DNA from 2 places in the Lysinibacillus sp. UBA6686 genome. Region 2 is predicted to be linked to the other one. Evidence: riboswitches for the same ligand, from Rfam matches in the RefSeq annotation. Region 2 holds a riboswitch; the other holds the start of a gene.
What was found. A riboswitch is a leader RNA that binds a small molecule or an ion and turns the genes downstream of it on or off. The one in region 2 is predicted to bind cobalamin.
Positions count from the first base shown of each region.

Region 1: another riboswitch for cobalamin. It lies ahead of B2R82_RS17050 (energy-coupling factor ABC transporter permease); the one in region 2 lies ahead of B2R82_RS23775 (DUF4430 domain-containing protein).

Region 1 is NZ_DKJS01000066.1:635-8,219, forward strand. Features, by position in the region: gene B2R82_RS17035 (energy-coupling factor ABC transporter ATP-binding protein) at 1-610, opposite strand, end outside; gene cbiQ (cobalt ECF transporter T component CbiQ) at 610-1,380, opposite strand; gene B2R82_RS17045 (energy-coupling factor ABC transporter substrate-binding protein) at 1,383-1,655, opposite strand; gene B2R82_RS17050 (energy-coupling factor ABC transporter permease) at 1,657-2,403, opposite strand; cobalamin riboswitch at 2,540-2,724, opposite strand; cobalamin riboswitch at 2,971-3,153, shown strand; gene B2R82_RS17055 ((2Fe-2S) ferredoxin domain-containing protein) at 3,293-3,664, shown strand; gene cobJ (precorrin-3B C(17)-methyltransferase) at 3,670-5,340, shown strand; gene B2R82_RS17065 (sirohydrochlorin chelatase) at 5,355-6,263, shown strand; gene cobK (precorrin-6A reductase) at 6,260-7,021, shown strand; gene B2R82_RS17075 (precorrin-8X methylmutase) at 7,034-7,585, shown strand, end outside.
Region 2 is NZ_DKJS01000085.1:178,246-185,830, forward strand. Features, by position in the region: gene B2R82_RS23770 (S-layer homology domain-containing protein) at 1-1,486, opposite strand, end outside; gene B2R82_RS23775 (DUF4430 domain-containing protein) at 1,566-2,300, opposite strand; cobalamin riboswitch at 2,474-2,670, opposite strand; gene B2R82_RS23780 (acyltransferase family protein) at 3,419-5,317, opposite strand; gene spoIIP (stage II sporulation protein P) at 5,735-6,568, opposite strand; gene gpr (GPR endopeptidase) at 6,621-7,585, opposite strand, start outside.

The DNA.
Region 1 (7,585 bases), on a different contig from region 2:
ATGGGATGTCATGGGTGGCCAATAAAATGGTGCGATTTCCGTTTTCTAATTTCGCTAAATATTGCAAAACTTGTGCAGCATAATAATTATCGAGTCCTGCGGTTGGCTCGTCTAATAGTAATACAGATGGCTCCATTGCTAGTACGCCTGCCATGGCTACCCGTTTTTTTTGACCCACACTTAAAAAATGTATTGGTTTATCGAGTAATGCTTCCACCTCTGTTTGTGCAACTGCCCAAGCCATTTTTTCTTCTATTTTTGTAGTTGTCCAGCCGAGGTTCAAAGGTCCAAATGCAATATCCTGCTTTACTGTACCAGAAAACAGCTGATTGTCTGCATCCTGAAAAACAATGCCAACCTGTTGACGTAATTCTTTTAATGCTTTTCTACTATAATGTAGCTGCTTGCCACAAAAGGCTATCGTTCCAGTAGTTGGTTTAAGAATGCCATTAAGATGCTGAAATAATGTAGATTTTCCCGCTCCATTATGACCTAGTAAGGCAATTTTTTTGCCCTTCGGAATTTGGAGTGTAATATCTGTTAGGGCGTGTGTTCCATCTGCATAGGCGTAAGAAAGCTGATTTAGTTCAAAGTAAAAGTCTGTCGTCATTAGAAAAACCCTCCATACACGATGAGGAATAGTAAGATAGCTGCAATACCTAGCCAGTTTTTCATGCTATAGGTTGCATTCTCCTGCCAATAGACCGTTTCGCCACCTCGCGCTTGCATGGCATTATTAAGTTCGCGGCTTCGTTGGAACATTTCAGCAAATAATGCAGCAATAAGCATAGATATAGAGCGTAGCCACTGGGCAGGTGAATGATAACCAAGTCGTGCCTGCTGAGCAAGATGAATTTTTTGCATACTGTCTAAAAAAATAAAAATAAATCGGTATGTTAATTCCACTAGTTCAACAAACAAGGTAGGAATTCTACATTGTCGTAACACATGACAAATAGACTGTACAGATGTTGTTAGGATTAAAAAATATAAACAACTGACACTACCTAGAACGATGAAAAAAAGTTGCTTTGCTGTAACTAAGCTTGCATTGCCCACAAAAATTGTCCAATCATTGAAAGAAAATGCCCAAATATGTGCAGGTAATTCGTTAGCCGCTGGGGCTATTGAAATTAGAATAGATAGTAAGCTAGATAGTAAAAAAAATCCGGGTAACAATAATAGTTTTAAATAATATTTCACAGGAATTTTAGCGCCTATAATGATAAAGGCACTCATTACAATAAATGTAATGAGTGAAATTCGTTCATCTCTCATGATAAGCGACAATAATAATAGTCCAAAAGAAAACAACATTTTTTCTAGCGGATGAACAGACGCTAGCTTATTCATATATGCATACTTATCAATTAGTAACATACTTAACCTTCTTTATGTTTGCCGCGCATTAAGCCAATAAAGTATCCGATAAATCCAGCACCTATAGCAGCTTGTAGTGCAAATAGTAGGCTTTCAATTTCTCCACTTGGTGGTTCCCATAAGCTTTCAAACCATGGTTCGTAGTCAGCATTTATTTCACCGATTGCTGCCTCTGCTTCACCATCTGCTCCTTCGAATTCTGCACCCTTTTGAATGAATAGAGGGATAATTGCTAATAACACAACGATAGCTAGCAGTAATAAGTTTTTTTTCATTCTAATGTGCCTCCTTTGTTGAAAAAACACGTAATGCTTTTAATTCGCTCACATTGTATTTTTTCAAGAAGTTCATCACAACTACGGTTAAAATCCCTTCACTAACAGCAAGAGGGATTTGTGTTAATGCAAAAATACCTGCAAATTTTGTGAATGACGCCATAAAGCCACCAACCTCAGAAGGAAAAGCAAGAGCTAATTGAACAGAAGTGACAATATATGTACCTAAGTCACCAAGCATAGCAGCTAAAAACACAGCTAAGGAAAATGAAAGACCCATTTTTTGAGAGCCTTTAAATACATAATAAGCAATAATTGGACCAACTACTGCCATAGAAAAGGCATTTGCTCCTAAAGTTGTAAGCCCTCCATGCGCTAAAAGTAAAGCTTGGAATAATAATACAATTGTTCCGATTACACTCATTGCTAATGGACCAAAAAGAACTGTACCAAGTCCAACTCCTGTTGGATGCGAGCAGCTTCCAGTTACTGAAGGGATTTTTAATGCTGATAAGACGAAGGCAAAGGCACCTGATAGTCCTAAAATCATTTTTGTTTCAGGGTTTGCATCGATCGTTTTACGAATTGAACGTAATCCTAAAATAATAAATGGAATAGATACAACCCACCAGAAAATGGCCCACTCAATTGGTAAAAAGCCCTCCATTATATGCATGGCGAATGCACGATTTGGCACAAATAAAAATGCCAATAAGAAATAACTAAGCTTCCAGCCTGAGAATTTCAAAATTTCTCCTCCTTACATATAGTTTTTGAATTAGCGTGCGAAAAATAAAAAACACTTCTCCTTATGGGAAAAGTGCATAGCTAAAACAATTAGAATTCGATTCTACTAAGCCGCACACCTATCCTCGTAGGTTGAAACGTTCACATTCTTTTCGGCAGGTCTCCTGGCTTTAGTTCCTCATTTTATAGGCCTTCCCATCCGTTGGACAGTGACATTCTCTATAAAACTCCCTAGTACAGTGGCGGGACCGCGCCGGACTTGAACCGGCTTCCCTTTTAAGCGAAATGATAAGCACTTCGCACCGAAAAAAGATGAAGTTGTGAGATTTCACGACAAAGTGTAACATAATTTTCCATCATGATGCTATCTTTTTTTAGAAAAAATTTTTAAAATTGAGGTACAATCTAGAAAATTCTGATAAAATAAAAGAGAAATTTTTCTTTTTTCTACGAATTTTTTGATGAAATTTTAATGGAAATGTCACAATTTTAGAGAGAAATATTGAAATTTTAAAATTTTAAGATATGATAGAGACAGTTTTAAATTCATGTTAAACAAACAAATTTGATATAAAAACATACATAAGTGCTTGAATATTTTCAAGATAATAGGGAAATTGGTGAAAGTCCAATACAGCCCCCGCTACTGTAATAGCTGATGAAATCGCAAATGCCACTAGTGCAAACTTGGGAAGGCGCGAAAGTAAATGGAAGCTTAAGTCAGGAAACCTGCTTATGGAATGATGCATGCAAACTTTTCGGAGGGAGAAGTTGAAGCAAAGGCGAATACCTGTAATTTATTCGACTTTATTTGGCTTCTACAAAACCTTTACTCTTCGATTAGAGTAAAGGTTTTTCTTGTTCCTAAACGTATTGAGGGGAGAACAACGATGACTACTTGGAATTTAGAGGGGATGCAGACACATCTTTTTATTTGCAATGGCAGTAGCTGTATGAAAAAAGAAGCAGAGGAAATTACGCAAGCCATTCGTGATGAGATACAGTTGCAGGCACTTGATAAAAAAATACATACAACCCGGACACGTTGCAATGGCAGATGTAAGGATGCATGTGTTGTCATTGCTTATCCGCAAGGGAATTGGTACCGTGTGCCAACAACTGAACATGCGAGGGCACTTGTGCAGGATTTACATCATGAGTCACTGCACCATGAACATGTTTTTACGCTTCGTGAGGGCACATTACAGCGCACAGCACAAACAACAGCCATTAAAGGCATCGAAAAGGTGAAAGAGGGGTAACAAAAATGGCGCAAAAAGGAAAGATTTTTGTAGTTGGCTTTGGGCCTGGTGATTTTAATCATATTACACATCGGGCTGTGGAGGCATTACAACAGAGTGATATGATCATAGGCTATAAAACATATGTAGAGCTAATTCAGGACTTAGTTAGTGCAAAATCTATTGTTAGTACAGGTATGACGGAGGAAGTATCTCGTGCACAGGAAGCGGTACGCCAAGCAGAGGCAGGGAATATTGTTTCTGTTATTTCCAGCGGTGATTCTGGTGTATATGGAATGGCAGGGTTAGTGTATGAGGTATTAATCGAGCTTGGTTGGACGGAGGCAACTGGTGTAGAGGTAGAAATTGTTCCAGGTATTTCTGCTATCAACTCATGTGCAAGTTTACTAGGTGCGCCAATTATGCATGATGCTTGTACGATTAGTTTAAGTGACCACCTAACACCTTGGAATTTAATTGCGAAGCGTGTGGAAGCAGCAGCGATGGCAGATTTTGTGATTGCACTGTATAACCCAAAAAGTGGTCGACGTACAAGACAAATTGTGGAGGCCCAACGAATTTTATTAGAATATCGTTCACCTGATACACCAGTGGGACTTGTTAAAAGCGCTTATCGTGACCGTCAGGAGGTTACCATGACAACTTTAGCAGAAATGCTAGAGCATGATATTGGGATGCTGACAACGGTTATTATCGGAAATTCATCAACATTTTTCTATGATAATAAAATGATTACACCACGTGGCTATCAGCGTAAATACACACTTGGTGAGGAGAAGCAGCCATTACGTCCACACCAACGTTTAAGGGAAGAAAATGAGCCATGGGCAATGAATCAAGAAACAGGGGAGGCACGCAATGACTTTGCGGCAGATCCCAACGCTAATCGTATCGAACCCAGTTTAGCCATTTCTCCTAATCCAAAACAAAAAAAAACTTCACTTGAGATGGCGACAGCAGCCTTAGCGATGGTCAACGGAACAAGTGAGGTAAAGGCAACGCCCAAGCTTGTGCAACAAAAAATCGAATCTATCTTTGAGTTAGCTGTGAGCCCAGGAGTAGCCAATAAATTTTTCACCCCGCAACAGATGATGACGCTAGCAGAGGTTGTCGGGGAGGATGGAACGATGGAATACACGCCAGACCATCAAATCCATTTAAAAATTCCAACAACGGAGCCAGAAAAAATTACAGCAAAGCTACTTGAGGTTGGATTCTTACTGGCTCCGATTGGGGATGTACTATCATTAAAGGCTTGTGACTTCTGTTATGGGGAAAAGGCTGATTCGATTCCATATGCCGAGGAGATTCAGAAGCAGCTTGGCGGAATGTCTTTACCGAAAACGTTGAATATTGGCTTTAATGGCTGTGGTATGGCATGCTATCGAGCAGTATTTGATGATATTGGCATTGTTTATCGTAAAAGTAAGTTCGATGTTTTTATTGGGGCAAAGCCAGTTGGTCGTACAGCACATGCTGCACAGCCAGTTGTAGAGGGACTAGAGCCTGAACAACTTATTCCGCTCATTACGGACATCATCGAAGAGTATAAAGCAAATGCCCATCCAAATGAACGTTTGTTTAAGTATTTTAAGCGTGTGAAAAAGATTCTGCATTTTACGTACCAGGACATGTCTTCAAAAATAAAAGTAGAGCCCGCTCCATGCGGTGACTAGTGAGGAGTAATGAGATGAAAGCAATTTTATTTGTCGGCCACGGGAGCCGTTTAGCAGCAGGAAATGATGAGGTGCGTACATTTATCAAGCAAATGGCACCTCGTATTGATGATAGCTTCTTAGTAGAAACGTGTTTCTTGGAGTTTGCTTCTCCAAACATTGAAGAGGGTATAACAAACTGTGTCAAGAAGGGTGCAACAGAGGTGCATGTGATTCCAATCATTCTTCTTCATGCTGGACATTCAAAGCTACATATTCCAGCAGAAATTGAGCATGCGCGTGAACATTATCCACATATTACATTCACATATGGTCAAACAATCGGTGTCCATGAAGAGATATTTGCAATTTTAGAGGAACGTTTAGCTGAAATCGGCTTCAATGCTGAAGAGGAGCAACAGGATACAGCTATATTATTAATTGCACGAGGCGGCAGTGACCCATATGCAAATGGAGACTTTTATAAAATTACACGTCTGCTGTGGGAAAAATTGCCTGTGAAATATGTAGAAAGTGCCTTTATGGGGGTAACGGATCCTCGTGTCGAAGAGGGAATTGAGCGCTGTGTTAAGCTAGGTGCTAAAAAGATCATTATGCTTCCATACTTTTTATTCACGGGCATCCTAATGGAACGCATGAATGGTATGTGTCAACAATTTAACGACAAATATCCAGAGTGTGATATTCAAATTGCTGACTATTTTGGGTATCATGAACGCTTGCAAAATGTGCTACTTGAGCGTATTGAGCAGGCTGTAAATGGGACATCAACAGGGATGCAGGATTTAGAAAACTATCGAGCTTATGCAGCAGTGCATGGTCATGCGCATCATCATCACCATCATGACCACGACCATGATCACGACCACCATGATCATCATCACGAACATGACCACCACCATGAAGAGGAGTCTGTGAAATGATTTTCATGTTAGCAGGGACAAGTGATGCCAGAAACTTAGCTCTTGAAATACAGTCAGCAGGCTATCAGGTAACAGCAACAGTTGTTACTGAGTCTGCAGCCTCTAGCCTTGCTGAGGTGGGTCTACCTCATTTAGTTGGACGGTTAACAGCTGAGGAAATGGCAGCAATTATGACAGAACAAGGCTATCGTTTAGTTGTAGATGCCTCTCATCCTTTTGCTGAGGAAGCTTCAAAAAATGCCATGGCAGCAGCGGAGCAAGCAAATATACCATATATTCGCTATGAACGCGCGCATGAACATTATTCTCATCCTCTTATAACAATAGTAAAAGATTATGAGGAGGCTGCTCACTTAGCAGCAGAAAAACGTGGTGTCATAATGCTAACAACAGGCAGTAAAACGCTTGCGACATTTACGAAGGTTTTACATGGTCTGGAGAATACAAGGGTGATTGCACGTATGCTACCTAGACTCGATAACATGGAGAAATGTGAGGCACTTGGTGTGGCACAAAGGGACATAGTCGCTATACAGGGACCCTTTTCAAAGGAATTGAACGAAGCGCTCTTTCGTCAATATGATGTGACATTGATGATTACGAAGGAAAGTGGCAAGGTTGGCTCAGTGGATGAAAAGCTAGAGGCAGCACTTGCATGTGGTATTGAGACAATATTAATTGCAAGACCAAATATAAAGTATGGCCAGCAATATTCTACATTTACAGAAGTACTACAGGCAGTACAACACACACTTTAGGAGGCAATTCAGATGGATTTTAAAACAGATTTCAAACCTTTAACGGTGGATCCGGATAAAATTTACGATTACAGTTTTTCAATTATAGCAGAAGAAATGGGCGAGCATGATTTTTCAGAGGATGAGTGGAAGGTTGTTCGTCGTATTATTCATGCATCTGCTGATTTTGAGCTTGGTCGTAGCGTTATTATTACTCCAGGGGCAATTGAGGCAGGTATCAAGTCTATTCTTGCAGGTCGCCATGTGATTGCTGATGTGCAAATGATCGAAAGTGGCTCAGGAAAAAAACGTTTCCAAAAGCATGGTGGGGATCTACATTGCTATATCGCAGATGAAGATGTCTCAGTAGAAGCGAAAAAACAAAATACAACACGTGCTATTATCTCCATGCAAAAAGCTGCTAAATTACATGAAGGTGGAATTTATGCCATTGGTAATGCACCAACTGCATTATTAGAGTTAATCCGTTTAATTAAAGAAGGCTTAGCAAAACCAGATCTAATTATCGGTATGCCAGTTGGCTTTGTATCTGCAGCAGAGTCAAAAGAGGAATTATTAAAATTA
Region 2 (7,585 bases):
GTAGTTCAACTAAGCGCTTTTGTAAAGCTTCTAGTTGGGTATAATTTGTTACTCTGCTTTGATGTGCAGGTAATAGCTTATCATAAGCTTGCTGTGCTTCAAGAACTTTTAATTGGTCTGCCCAAGTAAGTGCCTCTACAGTAGGAAGTGCATCGATTTTTTCGATAACTTGTTTAATATCATCCTCTGCATTAATCATTTTCTCCTTTTCAAGGAGGTCGTTATAGTTTGATACTCCTTTGGAGGCACCAGGTATATTGTTTGGATTAGCTAACTTTTTCAAAGCATCTTTTGCAGTTTTTAATTGTTCTTCTGCTAATGGGCTATTTATATCAATAGCATCAATTAACAGTTCAACATATCGAACTTCTTTTGCAAAAAGGTCTTCCTTATTGGCTACTTTTTTTTGTTCTGCTGTTGGTATAGCAGCATATTTTTTTCTTGCATGATCGAGTTGCTCTTTTATTGCTGAATCAATTGTTAAATTTTCTATTTTAGGAAGCGCATCGATAACAAGAAATACATATTTAACTTGTCTTGCTGCAAGTTCTTGATTAAATACTAGTATATCTGCTGGATCTGTTATTTTTTTTAGATCTCGATAACCAGATGTTTTAATCAGGGAATTATATCTTTCACGAACTGCATCTAACTTCTTATCCAATTCATCACTTAAAAAGTTTATATCTTCAGGTGCAGGTAAAGCGTTGCTAGGGTCTTGCATATAATATCTAAAATAGGCAATTTCTTTTTCTAGTAACTGAAAAAAATAAGGTAGTTTATTATCGGAGATTAAAAGAGTACGAGCCGGAGCTTTTACTTTACTATCTAGTACTCGTGCTTGCTGTAATAGCTGATAGGTTGCTTCATCGGCTCTTTCGATTGTAGGTAGGGCGATAATAAAATCTATTGTCTCCCGTGCTTCGGGTGAAATAACATATACAATAACTGTTTTAGATCCACCATCTAATTGGGCGGTAATGACTGTCTCTCCGATTGCCTGAGCAATTACGCTCCCATTTGTGTCAACTGTTGCAATTCCAGAGTTGCTTGAAGACCATGTAACTGTGGCACTATCATCTGTTGTTGCGTTAGTGGCAGTAAGTTGAAATGTTTCTCCTACTAATAATAGTAAAGGTTCCTCAGTGTTTAGCTGAATATCGCTAATTGCAATGGGCGCATTTTCTACTAATGGAGCTAGTTCCGCTGCATCTTCTAATGGTATAAGATCATCTAATTCAGCTTCTTCATCTGTATGCGGTGCTTTTTCCTGTTCTGTTAAATCCTCTACATCTATTTCATTCTTAGACTCTGTAGCATTATCCTGCTCTTCTGAATCATCGGGTTCAATATCATTGATGTTTGGAGTAGGATCGAGTAAATCCCCTTCAAAATGCTGTGCCTTAATTGCAGTGACTGGAGAAAATAGCGATACGATTAAAATAAAAATAACTGCTATATGTAGCTGCTTTTTCCATATAGTCATATAAACACTCACTTCCTTTATAAATAATTAAATACTGACAAGCTGAATTAATTCATCTTGTCAGTATCCATTTATCTAGCTATTGTACTTTTACTTCAAGTGGCTCACTTGCTGAACTACCGAATAAAGCATTAGCAGAGGCTGTAATGGTAATAGTACCTGCTTGTGCTTGACCTGCAAATGTAATAACAGCTTGTTGGTTTGCATTTATAGTAACTGACTGAGCTGTTAATGCTGTTGTCCCTGTGTTAATTGTCCAGTTTGCTAAATTAGAGCCGTTTGGTGTCGTAAATAAATCACCAGTTAAATTTACCGTAACGGATGGATTGTTATCATTTACTGCAATTACACTTGCTGTTTCTAATTTAGCCCATGTAGTGTAATAAATATGAACGACATCATCAGCCTGTAATTCATACTCAGCTAATCCAAAATTGGGGCTATATCCATTTACAGTGTAGACCCAGCCATCCCAACCATTTAAACTGCCTGCCGCAAGTCCATCAATTGATTGAAGATATGGACCATATTGAGTAGAAACTACTACATAAGGAATACCCTCGGCATCTAATACTTGCTCTACAAGCTCTAGCGCAGTTGTCCCTTCTTGAACATTTACTGTTGTTCCTTCTAAAATTTCATGGCATGAACCAGTACCGCATAAACCTTTTACTGATAACTGAACATCAAAATCTGCTGATTGTGCTTCTTGACTTACAGGCTGTAATACTGCTGCACTGGCTGATGGTGTTACGAGCGAAAATGCTAAAAGTAGGACTAACGCTAAATGCCACCATTTTTTGAAACGAACCATTTGTAAAACCTCCTATTTTTATTATTTCGTGAATGTTTTTGCAATTAACTCGAAAATAAAAAGATGCTTCTCCAAAATGGGGAAGCATCTAATGGAAAACAGAAAAAAGGCGCAAAAACGTAGTTTGCCTGTCCGTCTATTTGCCGTAAGTTCTCCTAGCTTCCGAAGAGAGTTAATACGATGGAATAAAGGCAGGTCTCCTGGCTCGTGTATCCTATTCAGAACCTTCCCATCTACTGAAGGCATTTTTCCTTGTTCGACAGTGGTATTTTCTGTAGTCATCTACACTTACAGTTGCGGAAACAGCTTCGGCTTTAAACCGAATTCCCTATTAAGCTCTTAAAAGAGCACCTTTATACTGCAATTCTTATTCACTTAATGTTAAGTCTAGCATATATTTCTATTTTTCAAAATAGTTTAACAAAAAGAATTATGCTTTATAGAAGTAGTAAGCTTTAAAAGAGGAAGTAAACATCTAGTATCAATATTACTATTCCTATTAAAAAGCAAAATGATAACACAATTAGATTATAATAGAGAGTGAGCGGGCAAATCATATCCAAAAAGGGTTTATCCATTTAAATATTAAGCAAAACAAAAAGCTGCACAGTCAAATGCAGCTTTTGTTTCATCTGTTTTCAGCAACGTATACGGTGATTGTGATAAATAATAAACGGTGAGCCCCGCATATAGCTGTGTCTTTCACTTAATCTATCCATCTTAGCTTTATAAATTTTTTCTTTTGTCTTCTTAGTACTCTGCAGCAATTGCTTGATAGGCTGAAGTATAGAAGTCTTCAGGCTTTTTGCTGTTTGTTTCTTTTTATAAGGTTTGCTACCGTACTTGAATGGTTGTCATTGCAGATGCTTTAATCGTCTGATGCTGTGGGGGCGCTTTTGGTTCAATCAGTAATGTTGAGTAGTATGCATCAGCAATCGTAATTAAGTACATGACAAAAAGTAATTGTTTTGTTCAATAGTTCAAAAATGTTTTTCTCCTTTTTAAGTGCAATTCATTAAAAATGTATTCTAGTAATACGGGCAACCATTAAAAAGGTTTCAACCATACTTAAATATTTGTAAAAAATGTTTGCGGGCTATTTATGATTTTTATACGAATCAATGAATCGCATCTATAGCTTGTTGAATTAGATTTGTTAAAGAAGCAATCCCCTTTTGCTCTAAATGTACGCCGTCTGGAGCGAAAAACTCAGGATGGTTAATTGCAGTTGCATGCCAATCAATTAAAGTAATATTTTCATATTCCTGTGCTTTCTGTTGCAATGCTTGATTTACTTTCCCCTCCCAAGAACGAGGTACACGCGTATTTACTAAATAAATATCAGCATTGGAAAAAGCCTTTAAAAGAGTATCAATTTGTGTATTGGTAAAATACCCGTTTGTTCCAAGCTGAATGATGACTGCTTTATCTGGTTGATTAAAGCTTGCATAATAAGGAGCTAATTTAACCGCTTGTGAAACTTGGCGACCAATCTTTGCATCTATCGTAATGCTGGGGTAGATATTATGTAAGCTCGGAGCAATATCTATCATTACAGAATCGCCAATAGCTAATATTCCACTATACGATTCATGAACTTCTGTCTCATTTTCCCCCTGCTCAGGCTCTACTGCATTTTGATCCGTATTTGAATCAACACCCTCTTCTTCATCACTTAACGAACCTGGCTGAGATGTTTCCTGCTCCTTTTCAGCATCATGATGGGTTGAATGCTGCTCTGTTCCACCATCTATTTTAATAGTCGTTGGCCGTGATTCAATCGATTCTATTTTTTCTTCGCCCACAACCCCTGTCATTCCTGTAAAAAATACTAGGAGGAAAAGTGGAATGAGCGTGGTTGAAATTTTCCTGGCAAGCGTGAAGCTTCCCCATTTGTGTTTATTGAATACAAAGTACTGTCTAAAGTAACAGCGGAACCCATCCTTACGAATCGGCATTTCGATAAAACGATAGGATAGTTCTGCAATTGTAAAGATAATCAGCAGTTGTAAAGTAACTCGCCAATAGGCTGGGTTACCTATTTCTCGCACTGGAGTACCTAGCACAATAATCGGATAATGCCATAGATAAATCCCGTACGATCTTGACCCAATCCAACGCAAAGGCTTCCAAGAAAGGATTTTTCCTAAAAAGCTAACTGGGTGACAGACGCAACCAATTAAGATGGCTGCATTTAAGCAAAATACGAACATCCCTCCTCGATATAGGAAAGATTGATATTCATCCACAAACAAAATACTGACAATGAAAATACTAAAAGCTACTAAGCTTACACTATTTAGTTGGTAGACATGATCCGTAGAGATTTTTTGTGATGAAAGTCTTTTCATCGGCCAGATAAGAGCTAACCAGCAACCTATTAGCAATTCAAAGGAACGCGTATCTGTTCCATAATATACACGACTGGGATCAGCACCTGGTTGATATAGTATAGCCATTAGCATTGCAGAACCGAGTGCGCCCAAAAAAACGAAAATGGCGAGCTTATTTTTCTTTTTGACCACAAGAAGCCCTAGCATTAAAAGGATTGGCCATAATAAATAAAATTGTTCCTCAATGGCTAACGACCATAAATTCTTCAATGGTGAAGGGGAACCAAAACTATCAAAATAGGAGAGTTTGTGAAAAATAAACCACCAATTACTTGAATAAAAAATTGAGGAAATTGCATCACCACGTAGTGTATGAAGTAGCTCCTTATGAAATAGAGTCGCCCATGCAAATGTTACAATAATCATGACATAGGCAGCTGGTAGTAAGCGTCGAAATCGCCCTATCCAAAACTTTTTTAATCCAACAGTTAACTTATTTCCTTTTAAAGGTAAAATAGTTGAGGTAATTAAATACCCCGATAAAACAAAAAAGATATCGACTCCTAAAAATCCACCACTGGCCCATTTGAAATTAAAATGGTAAGCAATAACAGCTAGTACTGCTAATGCTCTAATCCCGTCGAGTCCAGGGATATAACGATGATTGAATGACTTGCCTGACATAATATTCCTTCTCCCAATAATTTATAAACCTTTTTCCGTATATTAAATCCAAACATCGTCTCCTTTTGTATGTTCACTTATATAATGACGAATAAGGCACTTTAAAAGTTGATAAGAAGTGCACTATTCGCAAAATTTTTATTCGTCTAAAATACCATATCGTACATCTATATGTATATTCATTCCAAAAAAGCATCCCCATAAATGGTAGATGCTTCAAAAGCGTATTTGCCTAATGCATATGCCTTAATCGTAAGAGCTAACTCGAAAATTATAAGGCATGAAATAAACAATTTAAAGGCTTTTCCCTATAAAAATTTTTGGTAATTTTTTTATAATGAGACACTTTGTCCAAGAAACGATTTCGCCTTCTTGAACATTAGTAAAAAGAAGGCGAATCATTCTGCTAAATCTCTTTTATAATTCCTGCTTTTCTGTAATAAAGGATTTCGCAATGGCTTTCCCAATTATAGCGATTGTACGATTCAATTCTTCTTCTGTATTATCTATTCCACCTAGTTCAATTAAAATCATTTCTTTTGTCAAATCCTGGTTATAGCGTCCATCCACATTATCACCGCTTTTAGAGATTACACCTCTAGAAATTTTCGGCACAATTTCATTCATAGCAGCTGATAAGCTTTCTGCATAAGCAGTATTCCATCTATAATTTTTATGCTCTGCTCCTACAACGATGGCAATACGAGCATAGGACTCATTGTTGTGTGTGATCGTTGTAGCATTTTTCTTGGCAGAATCTCGATGCAAATCAATAACTAAATCATAGGTTTGCTCTTGCAAACGTTTAGATAAATAAGGACGCACCGTATTATAAGCATCTGGAAAAGTTTTTCCCTCAAGCTTCATTACCTTCATAACGTCAACATCTAAAACATCTGTTTGAATACCATTCATACTAAAGTGCTTAGAAATAGTACCTTGTAAATTAAAAATATTTGTTTTCTCATCATAAACTTCTGCTTTCCCGCTGACAGCTTTCACTATAGGTTGATAGGATTCCTGAGAATGCGTAAACAATAATAATACTTTAAAAGGATTCGTTTCTTTTGTCTGCTCTAGTGCACTTTGTTCAGCTAGATTCGTAGCGGCAAACACGACTTGCTTATCCTCGGGTTGTTTAATCGGAGTCGATGCTTGCTTGTTGAACGGAAGTTGCCCAGCAATGACAGGTAATACGAAGAAGAACAATAATAAACCAAATGACCACTGTAGTTTTTTTAGCAAAGTCACACCCTCCTCCCCTTATCGTATGGAGGGTGTGTACCTTTTAGAACGAAAAAAATTAGAGTTTATTTGCCCATTTCATCAGCATAGATGAAACAAGTTTCGCATAGTTATCTATCCAATAATCTGCTTCCTTTGGCGTCACCATCAGCTGTGTATGTGAGCCTGCGAACGTCTCTTCAAACAATTGTTGACGCTCCTCCTTTGACCAAGTAGCCCACTCACCAAAGATTGGTTTGACTACAGACATATCTAATTCTTTATTGATATCTGGCTGCCATGATGACAACGATAATTTGGATGACGGCTTACTCCGTTCTGCAACCCGTGCAGCTATCGATCGCATCATAAGCTCTACAGCATCTGCTATTAATACGGGTGCATCCACAACTGTTGGGATACCAATAGCTGTTACGGGAATCCCTAGCATCTCATAGGAAATCTCCTTACGCTGATTCCCTACGCCAGAACCTGGATGTATACCAGTATTTGTTAATTGAATAGTTTTACATAATCGATTGCTAGCTCTTGTCGCCAGAGCATCGACAACAATAATTAATTTAGGCTTTAGCCGCTCTGCTATTGCAGCAACAAATTCTCCTGTTTCATAGCCTGTTTGTCCTGTTACACCTGGCGCATACATGACAAATTTTTCATCAATTACATCAAGGCTATGCAAATGATCAATAAGATATGGTCCTATTGCATCAGGTGTAATAGTACGGTTACCTAAACCAATAATTAAAATTTTGTCATCTTTATTCCAAGAGATTGCTTCATGCATTTTCTTAAAATTTACAAGCAGCTCATTCTCAAGCTGCTCAAATCCGTCGTGATCATCTAGTGTCAAGGTTGGTACTGAGAGAGTAATATATTGACCTTTCTTTTTACCTATTTGCTTTTCACCTTCTGAGTCCACTAATACATCTGTAATCTTTACTCGTCCAGCAGTCCGATCTTCAATTTGAATCCCGCTCGATTGTTCAAGAGTATCTTTTTGCTCTTTCGTTTGATGTAAAACAA